One region of the Agrobacterium sp. ES01 genome, then DNA from elsewhere that is predicted to be linked to it. Evidence: predicted binding sites of a transcription regulator. Region 1 holds the regulator's gene; each other region holds the start of a gene.

The links. The regulator PhoB, encoded in region 1, activates phosphate uptake and scavenging genes when phosphate is short. The targets are predictions, from matches to a motif close to TGTCATNNANCTGTCAT.
Region 2: the regulator PhoB is predicted to act here: its motif matches at 1,511-1,527, upstream of ACQQ2Q_RS17470 (DUF2794 domain-containing protein).
Region 3: the regulator PhoB is predicted to act here: its motif matches at 1,140-1,156, upstream of phnC (phosphonate ABC transporter ATP-binding protein).
Region 4: the regulator PhoB is predicted to act here: its motif matches at 1,817-1,833, upstream of ACQQ2Q_RS11430 (DUF3419 family protein).

What each region holds. Positions count from the first base shown of each region.
Region 1 is NZ_JBNQTH010000001.1:1,145,425-1,148,696, reverse strand. Features, by position in the region: gene ACQQ2Q_RS05650 (aspartate aminotransferase family protein) at 1-13, opposite strand, end outside; gene ACQQ2Q_RS05645 (GcrA family cell cycle regulator) at 444-998, shown strand; gene phoB (phosphate regulon transcriptional regulator PhoB) at 1,114-1,797, opposite strand; gene phoU (phosphate signaling complex protein PhoU) at 1,819-2,532, opposite strand; gene pstB (phosphate ABC transporter ATP-binding protein PstB) at 2,579-3,272, opposite strand, start outside.
Region 2 is NZ_JBNQTH010000006.1:93,506-96,777, reverse strand. Features, by position in the region: gene acnA (aconitate hydratase AcnA) at 1-320, shown strand, start outside; gene ACQQ2Q_RS17475 (DUF1223 domain-containing protein) at 491-1,264, shown strand; gene ACQQ2Q_RS17470 (DUF2794 domain-containing protein) at 1,550-1,939, shown strand; gene ACQQ2Q_RS17465 (aspartate-semialdehyde dehydrogenase) at 2,356-3,272, shown strand, end outside.
Region 3 is NZ_JBNQTH010000001.1:1,516,606-1,519,877, reverse strand. Features, by position in the region: gene phnL (phosphonate C-P lyase system protein PhnL) at 1-499, shown strand, start outside; gene ACQQ2Q_RS07480 (DapH/DapD/GlmU-related protein) at 496-1,110, shown strand; gene phnC (phosphonate ABC transporter ATP-binding protein) at 1,231-2,088, shown strand; gene phnD (phosphonate ABC transporter substrate-binding protein) at 2,171-3,076, shown strand; gene phnE (phosphonate ABC transporter, permease protein PhnE) at 3,177-3,272, shown strand, end outside.
Region 4 is NZ_JBNQTH010000003.1:443,496-446,767, forward strand. Features, by position in the region: gene ACQQ2Q_RS11415 (pyrophosphate--fructose-6-phosphate 1-phosphotransferase) at 1-22, shown strand, start outside; gene ACQQ2Q_RS11420 (LysE family translocator) at 69-704, shown strand; gene ACQQ2Q_RS11425 (transglycosylase SLT domain-containing protein) at 857-1,747, shown strand; gene ACQQ2Q_RS11430 (DUF3419 family protein) at 1,880-3,127, shown strand; gene ACQQ2Q_RS11435 (class I SAM-dependent methyltransferase) at 3,127-3,272, shown strand, end outside.

The DNA of each region.
Region 1 (3,272 bases):
AGGCCTCGGCCATTGCGCTTGACTCCTTCGACAGGCACGGAAGATATGGGTTTCGCTGATTGGCGGGTGTTACGAAGTCTAAAAATCAAAAATGCCGCCTTGCGGCGGCTCGCGCACTATCTTCATTTCGGACCCCCATGTCAATAAATCACCGCAATTGCGGGACTTTTTAGCACGGTGCCGTCGCAGCCACGCTTTAGTAGGCGATAGTGGTATTTTAGCCTGTGGACAGCAAGTTGGGGAAAACTATGAAATCGATTCGCGATGATTCCGGCGACTCTTGTCACGGAGTCAGGCTCACACTAGGTTAATGATCAATTACTAGACTGCATGCGGCGGAACTAGTCACCGACAATATCGAGGCATATTTTTTGTTTCGGAGTCTTCCGAGGCAGCGGTGAAGGATTCGGCCTCGGAATGCGCTACAGGCGGAGATATTTGGCATGAATTGGACTGATGAGCGCGTTGAAAGGCTGACGAAGTTGTGGGCCGAAGGTCTCAGCGCAAGCCAGATCGCGGCACAACTAGGCGGCGTCAGTCGAAACGCTGTCATTGGCAAGGTACACCGACTTTGTTTGCCCGGTCGCGCCAAGGCTGGCGGCTCCTCGTCTGCCTCTCGCGCGCCAAAGCGTCCGGCGCCAACGACAGCGCGGCCGCAAAGCTTTCAGCCACGTGTAGCCACGCGCTCGGCCGCCCGTCCTGCCGGCACAACCGTGTCACACGATGAAATCGAAGCTGGTGGCGAAGAGGAGCGTGCAGTCGTTCCGGTGCCATCCAATGTCGTGGTGCCGATTTCGCGTCGTCTTGCCCTCACGGAACTCACCGATCGCACCTGCAAATGGCCGATTGGCGATCCGATGACTGATGAGTTTCATTTCTGCGGTTGCGAGGCATCGGATAACGCACCTTACTGCACCTACCACTCGAAACTGGCTTATCAGCCAGTCAATGACCGCAGGCGCTCATCCGCGCAAAAGCAATCGCTTCCCAGCCGATAAAGATCATGAGATGAGGCCCCGCAAGGGGCCTTTTTTATGCAGCAAGTAAAAAGCCCACCGCCTGGCTGGGCGATGGGTTGAAACAGCGGTAGCAACCGCCAGCATGGGTGACCTGTCAGGCCTCCATGGAATATCCGGCGCCGCGCACGGTGCGGATCACGTCCTGCATGTTGGAAAAATTAAGCGCCTTGCGCAGCCGGCCGACATGCACGTCCACGGTACGCTCGTCCACATAGATGTCATGCCCCCACACACCGTCGAGAAGCTGTGAACGCGAATAGACGCGCCCGGGCGATGCCATCAGGAATTCCAGCAGACGAAATTCGGTCGGTCCAAGTCGAACTTCACGGCTCTTGCGGTGAACACGATGCGTTTCGCGGTCGAGTTCGATGTCGCCGCAACGCAGAACGCTGGACAGCACTTCTGGCCGCGCCCTACGCAACATGGCTTTTACCCGTGCCATCAGTTCCGGTGTGGAGAAGGGCTTGACCACGTAGTCGTCTGCACCTGTCGCCAATCCGCGTATGCGTTCGCTTTCCTCGCCGCGTGCCGTCAACATGATGATCGGCAGCCGTTCTGTTTCCGGGCGAACCCGAAGGCGGCGGCAAAGTTCGATCCCCGACACGCCGGGCAACATCCAGTCAAGGATCAGGAGATCAGGAACCCGTTCCTGCATGCGTATTTCGGCCTCGTCGCCCCGAAGGATCGTCTCGACTTCATAGCCCTCAGATTCCAGATTGTAACGCAGGAGGACGCTCAGCGCCTCCTCGTCTTCAACCACAGCTATTTTCGGCGCCATCTAGTGTCTCACTTCAAGTGCTTATTCCGCGACCGCACTGACATCGGTCGTCGTATCGTCCTTGGGACGGTCACCTTCCGGCTGCATACCGGTGGTCATGTAATAGATGGTCTCTGCGATATTGGTCGCGTGGTCACCCACTCGCTCGATATTCTTGGCGCAGAACAGCAGATGCGTGCAGGTCGTGATATTGCGCGGATCTTCCATCATGTAGGTCAAAAGCTCGCGAAACAGCGAGGTGTAGATGGCGTCGATCTCTTCGTCGCGGTCACGGATGATCTTGGCCTTTTCCGCAGAACGGGTGGTGTAGACATCCAGAACATCGGTCAGCTGTTCGAGTGCGAGTTCGGAGAGATGTTCCAGTCCGCGCGCCAGCTTGCGAGGGACGCCGGTGCCCTGAACGGCCATCACGCGCTTTGCATTGTTCTTGCCCATGTCACCAACGCGTTCCAGATCGCTGGCAATTCTCAGCGCACCGATGATTTCGCGCAGGTCGGCTGCGACCGGCTGGCGACGAGCTATGGTGATGATGGCCTTGTCACCGATTTCCCGCTCGGCATTGTCCATCACCACGTCGTCAGAAATCACCTTCTGGGCAAGGGCGGCGTCGGAATTGACCAATGCGCGGACCGAGTCACCGACCATCTGTTCGGCAAGGCCCCCCATCTCGGAGATGCGCCGGATCAGATATTTAAGGTCTTCATCGAAAGCGGATAGAATATGGGTCGATGGCATTTGAGGTATCCTCGAAATTGGCTTCAGCGCGGATGAAAACGGGATATCAGCCGAAGCGGCCCATGATGTAATCCTGCGTGCGCTGATCATCCGGATTGGTGAACATCTTGTCTGTGTCGTTTTCCTCAACGAGTACGCCAAGATGGAACATGGCGGTGCGCTGCGAGACACGCGCGGCCTGCTGCATCGAGTGCGTCACGATCACGATCGTGTAATTGGCGCGCAGCTCATGGATGAGTTCTTCAACCTTGGCCGTCGCAATCGGATCGAGCGCCGAACAGGGTTCATCCATCAAAATGACTTCCGGGCTGACCGCTACTGCGCGCGCGATGCACAGGCGCTGTTGCTGACCACCGGAAAGGCCGGTGCCTGGCTCCTGAAGGCGATCCTTCACTTCGTTCCAGAGGCCGGCCTTCTGCAGGCTTGTCTCGACGATCTGGTCCAGGTCGGCCTTGCCCTTGGCGAGCCCGTGGATGCGCGGACCATAAGAGATGTTTTCATAGATCGACTTCGGAAAGGGGTTCGGCTTCTGGAACACCATGCCCACACGGGCGCGCAACTCCACCACGTCGATCGAAGGATCGTAGATATCCAGCTCGTCGAGTGTGATCTTGCCGGCCACGCGGCAATTTTCGATCGTGTCATTCATGCGGTTCAAGCAGCGCAGAAAGGTCGACTTTCCGCAGCCGGATGGGCCGATCAGGGCAGTCACCGTATTTTCGCGAACATTGAGGTTCACG
Region 2 (3,272 bases), on a different contig from region 1:
TGCTCGGCGTTCGCGCAGTCGTGGCCGAAAGCTTTGAACGTATTCACCGTTCGAACCTGGTTGGCATGGGCGTTGTTCCGTTCTGCTTCGAGAACGGCACGACCTGGACCTCGCTGGGCCTCAAGGGCGATGAAACGGTTACGATCGAGGGCCTGGATGGTGAAATCAAGCCCCGCGAGAAAAAGATCGCCAAGATCACCTACGCCGACGGCACTGTGAAGGAAGTTCCCCTGATCTGCCGTATCGATACGCTCGATGAGGTGACCTACGTCAACAACGGCGGCATCCTTCAGACCGTTCTGCGCGATCTGGTCGCCTGATCCGTCTTCAGCCAATTTAACGAGAAGCCGCCGGACAGTTCCGGCGGCTTTTTTCATGGCGCATTTTTCATCAACCCAGCCTCACCCCATCGTGACTTTCTGTTGAAAAACGGACGGAGTATGTGTCTCATGGAAATTGCGGCGTCTGCGCGGAAATTGCGGACGGACCAATGGCATTGAATAGAGCGGTTCCCATGATTTCGAGATTACTTGCGTCGATCCTGCTTCTGAGCATCTCTCTTACGGGGAATGCACATGCTGACGACGTGGGAAAAACGCCCAAGGGCGTCATAGAACTGTTCGTATCGCAAGGCTGTATGTCATGCGTGGCGGCAGACCGAGCCATGAGTTATCTTGCCGTCCAGCAGGATATCGTCGCGCTCGCCTATCATGTCGATTACTGGAACTACCGCGGTTGGACTGACCCTCTGAGCAGGCCGGAGAACTCAAACCGTCAATATGGCTATGCTCATACGCTGGGGCGCAGCGGCGTCTATACGCCGCAAGCCATTCTCAACGGACGCGAGCAGCAGAAGGGCACAGACGTCGCCGTGCTGAACAAGCGCCTGGATGTGATGCGTGCAAGAGGCAGCGGTCTCCACGTTCCGATCCGCGCCGTCAGCCGTGGCGGCAAACTCAAGATCACGGTGGGCGAAGGATCAGGCGAAGCGGATATCGTCGTCGTTTATTTCCGCAAGCGGCAGGACATGGAAATCACCAAGGGCACCAATGAGGGCCAGAAGGTCTCCAACTGGAACAGCGTAACAGATGTCCAGACCGTCGGCGTGTGGAGCGGCGAAGAGACGAAGCTTGTCTTGCCGTCAAAGGTAATGGGTGAAGACAAGAGCGACGGTTGCGCTATTCTCGTTCAAATGCGGGGTCCAAACGGCGAACCCGGCGCAATCCTCGGCGCAACCATACTTACCGCCAAGCAAAGTTCCTGAAGTGACTGCCAAGGCTTGAAAACCGGCGGTCCGATCCAGAACATTGGGGGGCTGGGGGTAAGGGGTCAATGCGCCAGACCGGACCATTGGCGCCAGGCGCCAACCGGAAACTCAATGTCGTCTCTAATTGGGGCGCTCTTTTGACCAAAATACGGCACGCCCCAAAATCTCATTTTGTCGACCCTAAGCGACTGTAAATTCAGGATTTTACTGGCGCCCTTGCATTTTTTTCAGGCTCCGGCAAACTGTCGCTCGCCTGTCATAATGAAAGGACGAGGAGCGCCTATGACCGATTTTCCGCGTGACGATGAGAACCGTATGGAAAGCGGCGTGGCCTCAGTCGTCGATCTGCGGGAATACAAGAAAAGCCGAGACCCGCTTCCCGTCACATTCCACCGGCGTGAACTCGATGCCATACTCTGGGTCTATGGCCGCATGGTGGGTGACGGTGAATGGCGTGACTATGCAATCGACCACACGAGGGAAAAAGCGGTCTTTTCAGTATTCAAGCGCTCAGGTGAACTGCCGCTGTATCGGATAGAGAAAAATCCGAAACTCGCGGCAAAACAAGGTGCCTTCAGCGTGGTCAATACGGCAGGCATGGTGCTGAAGCGTGGCCACGAGATCAAGCAGGTGCTGAAGGTTTTTGACAAGGTCTTGAAGCTGATCGATTGATGCGTCGGCAAAACATCGTCGCTGCAGGATGGAACCGGGCACCGGACTCTTTGGTCATCCACTCAACATTCACCCTCAGATAATATCTTCAATGATAGCCTGAGCAATGCCCAACCGCTGTTCCAGCCGAGGATCGACCTTGACTTGCGGCAAAAACCTTTTAATAGCAGGCAGCGAAAGGAAACCGCGCATGCGCTCGATAGCTGCTGCATCTGCCGAATATTGTCACCTGGCACTGTGTGTCCGGGCAATTTCTGCGGTTTCCAATTCATCCAAGACCACGGCCAAAACGACGACGAAAACCGTCTGACGTCTCTGGCCAACCGCTCTCTCCCCGGCAAGGCCGGGGACAAGGTCGCTGCATCCCTGCAGCACCCCCTCACCACCGCGGAGAGAAAGAAAGAGAGCAGTTTATCATGGGTTTCAAAGTTGCAGTCGCAGGCGCCACCGGCAATGTCGGTCGCGAAATGCTGAACATTCTGGCCGAGCGCGGTTTCCCGGCTGACGAGGTCGTGGCACTTGCCTCCGCGCGCTCGCAAGGCACAGAAGCATCCTTTGGCGACAAGACGCTGAAGGTCCAGAATCTGGAGAACTACGACTTTTCCGACACCGACATCTGCCTGATGTCGGCTGGCGGCGATGTCTCCAAGAAGTGGTCGCCAAAGATCGGTGCCCAGGGCTGCGTTGTCATCGACAACTCTTCTGCCTGGCGCTACGACGCAGACGTTCCATTGATCGTACCGGAAGTAAACCCGGACGCCATCAAGGACTTCACCCGCCGCAATATCATTGCCAACCCGAACTGCTCGACAGCCCAGCTTGTCGTAGCGTTGAAGCCATTGCACGATGCCGCCAAGATCAAGCGTATCGTGGTCTCCACCTACCAGTCGGTCTCTGGTGCCGGCAAGGAAGGCATGGATGAGCTGTTCTCCCAGACACGCGCCGTCTTCGTCGCCGATCCGATCGAATCGCGGAAATTCACCAAGCGCATCGCCTTCAACGTGATCCCACACATCGATTCCTTCATGGAAGACGGCTACACCAAGGAAGAGTGGAAGGTTCTGGCCGAGACCAAGAAGATGCTCGATCCGAAGATCAAGGTCACCTGCACTGCTGTGCGTGTCCCGGTTTTCATTGGCCATTCGGAATCGGTCAATATCGAATTCGAAAACGAAATGACCGCCGATCAAGCCCGCGACATCCTGCGCGAAGCACCCGGCTGCCTCGTCATCGACAAGCACGAAGACGGCGGCTACATCACGCCTTACGAATGCGCGGGCGAAGACGCGACTTACATCTCGCGGATTCGCGAAGACGCGACTGTCGAAAACGG
Region 3 (3,272 bases), 370 kb from region 1:
CTCGCGCGATGACAGCATCATCGATATAGCCACTGCCGATCCGCGCACGATTCTAGAAGTGCGTCGCCAGACGATGGGCTATGTCAGTCAGTTCCTGCGCACGGTCCCGCGTGTTTCTGCCGTCGATATCGTCGCCGAACCGCTTTTCGCCCGCTCTGTTCCAATGGATGAAGCGCGTGCGCGTGCCTGCGACCTGCTGTCGGCCCTCAACTTGCCGCAAGCACTGTGGCAACTTCCGCCAGCGACATTCTCCGGTGGCGAGCAGCAGCGCGTCAATATCGCCCGTGGCTTCATCACCGATCACAAGATCCTCCTGCTTGACGAACCAACGGCATCACTCGACGCGCAAAACCGAGCTGTTGTCGTCGACATGATTCGTCGCAAGAAGCGCGAGGGCGTGGCCATGCTCGGCATCTTCCATGATGAAGAAGTGCGCGAAGCCGTTGCCGATCGCATTATCGACGTCTCCGCTTTCTCGCCGCGAAAGGCCGCCGCATGAGCCGCAAACTTGGGGTCGAGCCGCTCATCCATCCGACCGCTTCCGTCAACAATTCCAAACTTGGCCGTTATACGGAAGTCGCGGATCGTTGCCGGATCGATGAAGTGGTCATCGGGGACTATTCCTATGTCATGCAGGACGGCGGCATCTGGTGCGCCGAGATTGGCAAATTTGCCAATATCGCGGCATCCGTGCGCATTAACGCCACCAATCACCCGACATGGCGTGCCACACTTCATCACTTCACTTATCGCGCCGCCGACTATTTCGAGGGCGCCGATATGGACACGGATTTCTTTGCCTGGCGTCGCGAAAACAGGGTGGCGATCGGTCACGACGTTTGGATCGGCCATGGTGCGACTATTCTCCCTGGCGTCACGGTTGGCAATGGTGCCGTCATCGGGGCAGGTGCTGTCGTCTCCAAGGACGTCGCGCCATACACTATCGTGGGCGGTGTGCCAGCCAAACTCATTCGCGAGCGCTTTTCCCGCGAATTGGGTCAAGCGATGAACGCGCTTTCCTGGTGGGACTGGGAGCATGACCAGTTGCATGCGGCCCTGGACGATTTTCGTCATCTCTCCGCTGAAGAATTCGTCGCCAAATATTCCTGAAGATCGTTTAACTTCAATTGCTTAGCCGTTGTCATGGAACTGTCATCCCTCTGACATTCACGCTTCATCAATCATCGTTAAAGCCTTGGGTGACTTGTGGACGTCATCGAAAGAGCGATTATGCGATTTAAGCTTGATAATCTTACCCGGCAGTTCGGACGCAATACGGCAGTGGAATCCGTTTGTGTGGACATTCCGTCGGGCCAGATGGTCGGGGTTATCGGGCGTTCCGGTGCGGGCAAATCGACGCTTCTGCGGATGATCAATCGATTGATCGATCCAAGCTCAGGTTCGATATATTTCGGTGATACCGAGGTTTCGTCCCTGCGCGGTGCGGCCTTGCGCGACTGGCAGCGCGATTGCGCAATGATCTTCCAGCAGTTCAATCTGGTGCCGCGCCTCGATGTGTTGACCAATGTCCTGCTGGGCCGCCTCAATCATCGCCCGACTGCGCTCAGCATTCTCAACATGTTCAGCCGCGACGAACGCCTGATGGCAATTGCTGCGCTCGAGCGACTTGGTATCGAGCAGACGGCTTTGCAACAGGCGGGCACACTTTCGGGCGGTCAGCAGCAGCGCGTGGCAATCGCTCGGGCATTGATGCAGGCACCCAAGATGGTGCTCGCCGACGAGCCGATTGCCTCGCTGGATCCGCTCAATGCGAAGATCGTCATGGACGCACTGCGTGATATCAACCAGCGCGAAGGCATTACCGTCATTACCAACCTGCATACGCTCGATACCGCGCGCAACTACTGTGAGCGCATTATCGGCATGGCCCAAGGCCGCGTTGTCTTCGACGGTACGCCTGATGAGCTGACGATAGGGGCCGTGCGTGAGATCTATGGCTCTGACAGCACCGGTGCCGAAATCGACGAGCGCATGACTTCGACCAGTATCAATGCGCCAGCCGTGCAAATCCCTGCCGGCGATTCCCCATCAGTTGTGCGCAAGCCCCTCGTTGCCGCAGGGGTCTGACGCACGCGCAGATCGTACACCCGCGTCAAGGGTAGCCAAACACGCCAAAATCCGGCGCGACCGGAAAAACAGGAGAGAACCCATGTTGAAGAAGACCCTTCTTGCCGCTGTCGCGCTTGTCGCGCTTGCCAGTGGTGCAGCCGCTGAAGACCTCAAGGAATTCCGTATCGGCATCCTTGGTGGCGAAAACGAAGCCGACCGCCTGCGCAACTTCCAGTGCATGGTCGACACGCTTCCCGCCGTTCTCGGCGTTGAAAAAGTGTCGCTGTTCCCGGCCGCCGACTATGACGGCGTGATCCAGGGCCTTCTCGGCGGCACACTCGATTACGCCGAACTTGGCGCATCCGGTTACGCCAAGATCTATCTGGCCGATGCCAAGGCTGTTGAGCCTATCCTTACAACCGTCCAGACCGACGGCTCCATGGGCTATCACTCGGTCATGGTCGCTCGCAAGGATTCGGGCATCACCAAGCTGGAAGACATGAAGGGCAAGAAGCTCGGCTTCGCAGATCCCGACTCTACCTCGGGCTACCTCGTTCCGACCGTAACACTTCCGGAAGCCGTGGGCGCTCCCGTTAAGGAATTCTTCGGCGAAACCGGCTTTGGTGGCGGTCACGAGAACCTCGTTCTCGAAGTCCTCAAGGGCACATTTGACGCCGGCACAACCTGGGCCTCGGGTGTTGGCGATTTCAAGGACGGCTACACATCGGGCAACCTCCGCAAGATGGTCGACAAGGGGATCCTCAACATGGACGACCTCGTTCAGCTCTGGGAATCCCCATTGATCCCAAATGGCCCGATCGTCGTTCGCAGCACCATGAATGACGACATGAAGTCCAAGTTCAAGGCATTCATGGTGGACCTGCCGAAGTCTGACCCGGAATGCTTCGCAGCGATCCAGGGTGGCGACTATACCGGTTATGCCGAAGTCAACGTCGATTTCTACAAGCCGATCATCGACGCACGCAAGGCAACCATCGGCGGTTGATAGCCGGCTAATTCAAGGGGACGCCGAATGCGCTCGCGCATTCGGCGGCTCTATTTCTTTAGCCCTGCATTCATTCGCGGCTTACAGCGGACCACCATAGATGAGCTCAACCACACTAAAGCCTGTTCTCAGTGAACGAGGTGCTGTCGTCGAACGCCACTGGCAAGAACTGGCCCGCGGCCGCCGGCTCTACACC
Region 4 (3,272 bases), on a different contig from region 1:
GAAATTTAAACCAGCCAATTGACGGCATCCCGTTTCGGTGGCTTGGTCTCAATCAGGAGGATTGAATCATGTCGTTTGAACATTGGTTGGCATTCGCCGCCGCATCTGCGGTGCTTCTGGCGATACCCGGACCCACGATTCTGCTCGTGGTATCCTATGCGCTCGGCCATGGTCGAAAAACGGCATTGGCGACGGTGACCGGTGTGTCTTTGGGCGATTTCGTCGCCATGACAGCCTCGATCCTCGGTCTCGGCGCAATTTTGGCCACCTCTGCGGAGGCCTATACGGTCCTGCGTTGGATCGGCGGTGCTTATCTCGTCTATCTCGGCATCCGCCTGTGGCGGGCGCCGGTTGGCGATGGCCCGCTTGCCGACAACGATAATCTACGCGAACAAAGCCCGCTGCGCATCGTGTTGCATGCCTTTGCGGTGACGGCACTCAACCCGAAAAGCATCGTTTTCTTCGTGGCCTTCGTTCCGCAATTCATCGATGCCACGCAGCCGTTTCTGCCGCAAATGATCGTGCTTGAGGCGACCTTCGTCACGCTCGCTGCCATCAATGCACTCGTCTATGCGCTGATTGCCGACAAGGCCCGCGTCTTTATCCGCAAGCACACCGTGCAGCGCGCTGTTAACCGCACCGGCGGCACGTTGCTGATTGCAGCCGGCGCAGTAACGGCAGGGTATCGCAAGATCGCTGCGTGATTGCAGTCACACACGCATAGCAAAGCTGTTGATCGGGCATGACTGCCACCTCGGTGCCGCAATTTGGCCGCGAGTTCGTGGAAACCCGAATTATGGAGCTTGCACTGACTCGTTTGTGAGGGTGCATGCGATTGGGGAACATGGGATCAGGCATGATTGCGCGCAATTTTCGCAGCATCGGAATTTTGGCATCAGCGACAACGCTGATAGGCCTTGCGGGCTGTACCAGCGGACTGGAAAGTGCGGCTCGCCAGGAGCTTAAATCCAACCCGTCAGCCGGCACGTCGCTTGCCATGCAGCAACCGGCAGAACCGGGCCCCCTCGTTCCCGGATCGAATTCACATGCCCCCGTGCCGACATCGCGTGAAGCCGCGTTGCAGAACCCGGCCGACGCTCCGACAGTGGGCGATGCCGTCGCCGTCATGGACGCCAAGCAGAACGACGCGTTGCAGACACCGGCAATGCCCGCCTCGGACAATCCCGATACACTGACCACACTTGCCGATGCGTCAACTGACACCGAGTTGCCGCAGGAAGTCACGTCCGTCCAGACCATCGTGCCAACGCCAAAGCCCGGCGACGCCCTTGCCTATGCCGCGCCATCGGCTGCCAATGCCGGTGCAGCGCTCGACAGCCAGTTCGACGTCACACCGCCTGCGACTGCACCGGACTTACAGGCCGCCCCGGCGACCACGGGTCCAACCGTCATCAACAGCCTGATCCGCAAATATGCAGCGGTCTACGAGATTCCGGAAGCGCTGGTGCACCGTGTCGTTCACCGCGAAAGCCGGTACAATCCGGCAGCCTTCAACAATGGCCATTACGGCCTGATGCAGATCAAATATGCGACGGCCAAATCGATGGGCTATCGGGGCCCCGCCAATGGTCTGTTCGATGCGGAAAACAATCTCAAATACGCCATCAAATATCTGCGCGGTGCCTGGCTTGTCGCCGACAAGAGCTCGGACAATGCCGTCAGACTCTATGCCCGCGGCTACTATTACGACGCCAAGCGCCGCGGCATGCTGCACGTATTCCGTTAATTTGGCATCCACTGCATCGCGTTCAAACTGAAGCATTCGACCGGTTTTCAAGGCGTTTCCCACAACCCGCGTCATGAAACTGTAGCACGTCGCGTTTAAACGGCTTGGAACCGAAACGGATGGCTGCATCAGATGACCGAGCTTGCACCGGAGGCCGGTTTCCGCGGGAACCGCAAACTCAAGACCGCACTTCTCCAGCATAAGGCGCTTAGCAGGGATGGGCTGTCTGAACGCCTTTTCGGGCTGCTGTTTTCCGGTCTCGTCTATCCACAGATCTGGGAGGATCCCGATGTCGACATGGAGGCCATGGAACTGGCAGCCGGCCATCGCGTCGTCACCATCGGCTCCGGCGGCTGCAACATGCTGGCCTACCTCTCGCGCAGCCCCGCCAAGATCGATGTCGTCGACCTCAATCCCAACCATATCGCGCTCAACAGGTTGAAGCTTGCCGCCTTCCAGCACCTTCCGGACTATAAGACGCTGGTCGCTCATTTCGGCCGTGAACGTATCCGCTCCAACAGCCGCAGTTTCGACCGCTATATCGCCCCCAATCTCGATGCGGATACGCGTGCCTATTGGAACAAAAGAAGCCTGACCGGACGTCGCCGCATCAGCGTCTTCAACGGCAATTTCTATCGCACGGGGCTGCTTGGCCGCTTCATCGCGGTCGGCCACCTGATCGCCCGGCTGCATGGTGTTCGGCTGGAAGAATTCGCCAGGACCCGCACCTTGCGCGAACAGCGTCAGTTCTTCGAGGACCGTGTCGCACCGCTGTTCGACAAGCCGATGATCCGCTGGATGACGGAGCGCAAGAGTTCGCTGTTTGGCCTTGGCATTCCGCCGCGCCAATATGACGAACTCGCGAGCCTTGCCGATAACGGGACCATTGCGCCGGTGCTCAAGCACCGCCTGGAAAAGCTCGCCTGTCATTTTCCGTTGAAGGACAATTATTTTGCCTGGCAAGCCTTCGTGCGCCGCTATCCCTATGCCGATGAGGGCCTGTTGCCGACTTATCTGCAGCGCGAACACTATCAGTCGATCCGCCGCAATGCCGAGCGTGTCAGCGTGCATCATGCAAGCTTCACCGAACTGCTGGCCGAAAAACCATCCGCCTCGGTTGATCGCTACGTGCTGCTGGATGCGCAGGACTGGATGAATGATGGACAGATCGGTCAACTTTGGAGCGAGATCAGCAGAACGTCGGCACCCGCTGCCCGCGTGATCTTCCGCACGGCTGCCGAAAAAAGCATCATCGAAGGCCGCCTGCCAAATTCCATAGCCGCGCAGTGGACCTATCTCGAAGGCATGTCCAGGGCGCTGAATGCCAAGGATCGATCCGCGATCTATGGTGGCTTTCATATCTACGAGAAAGCATCCTGATGCCGGCGGACAACGGCGCGGCAATTGAGACATCCGGCCATGCCGAGCGCATGGACCAAATGTACCGCTATCAGCGCCACATCTACGATCTGACCCGCAAATATTACCTGTTCGGGCGCGACCGCGCGATCAGGCGTCTCGATGT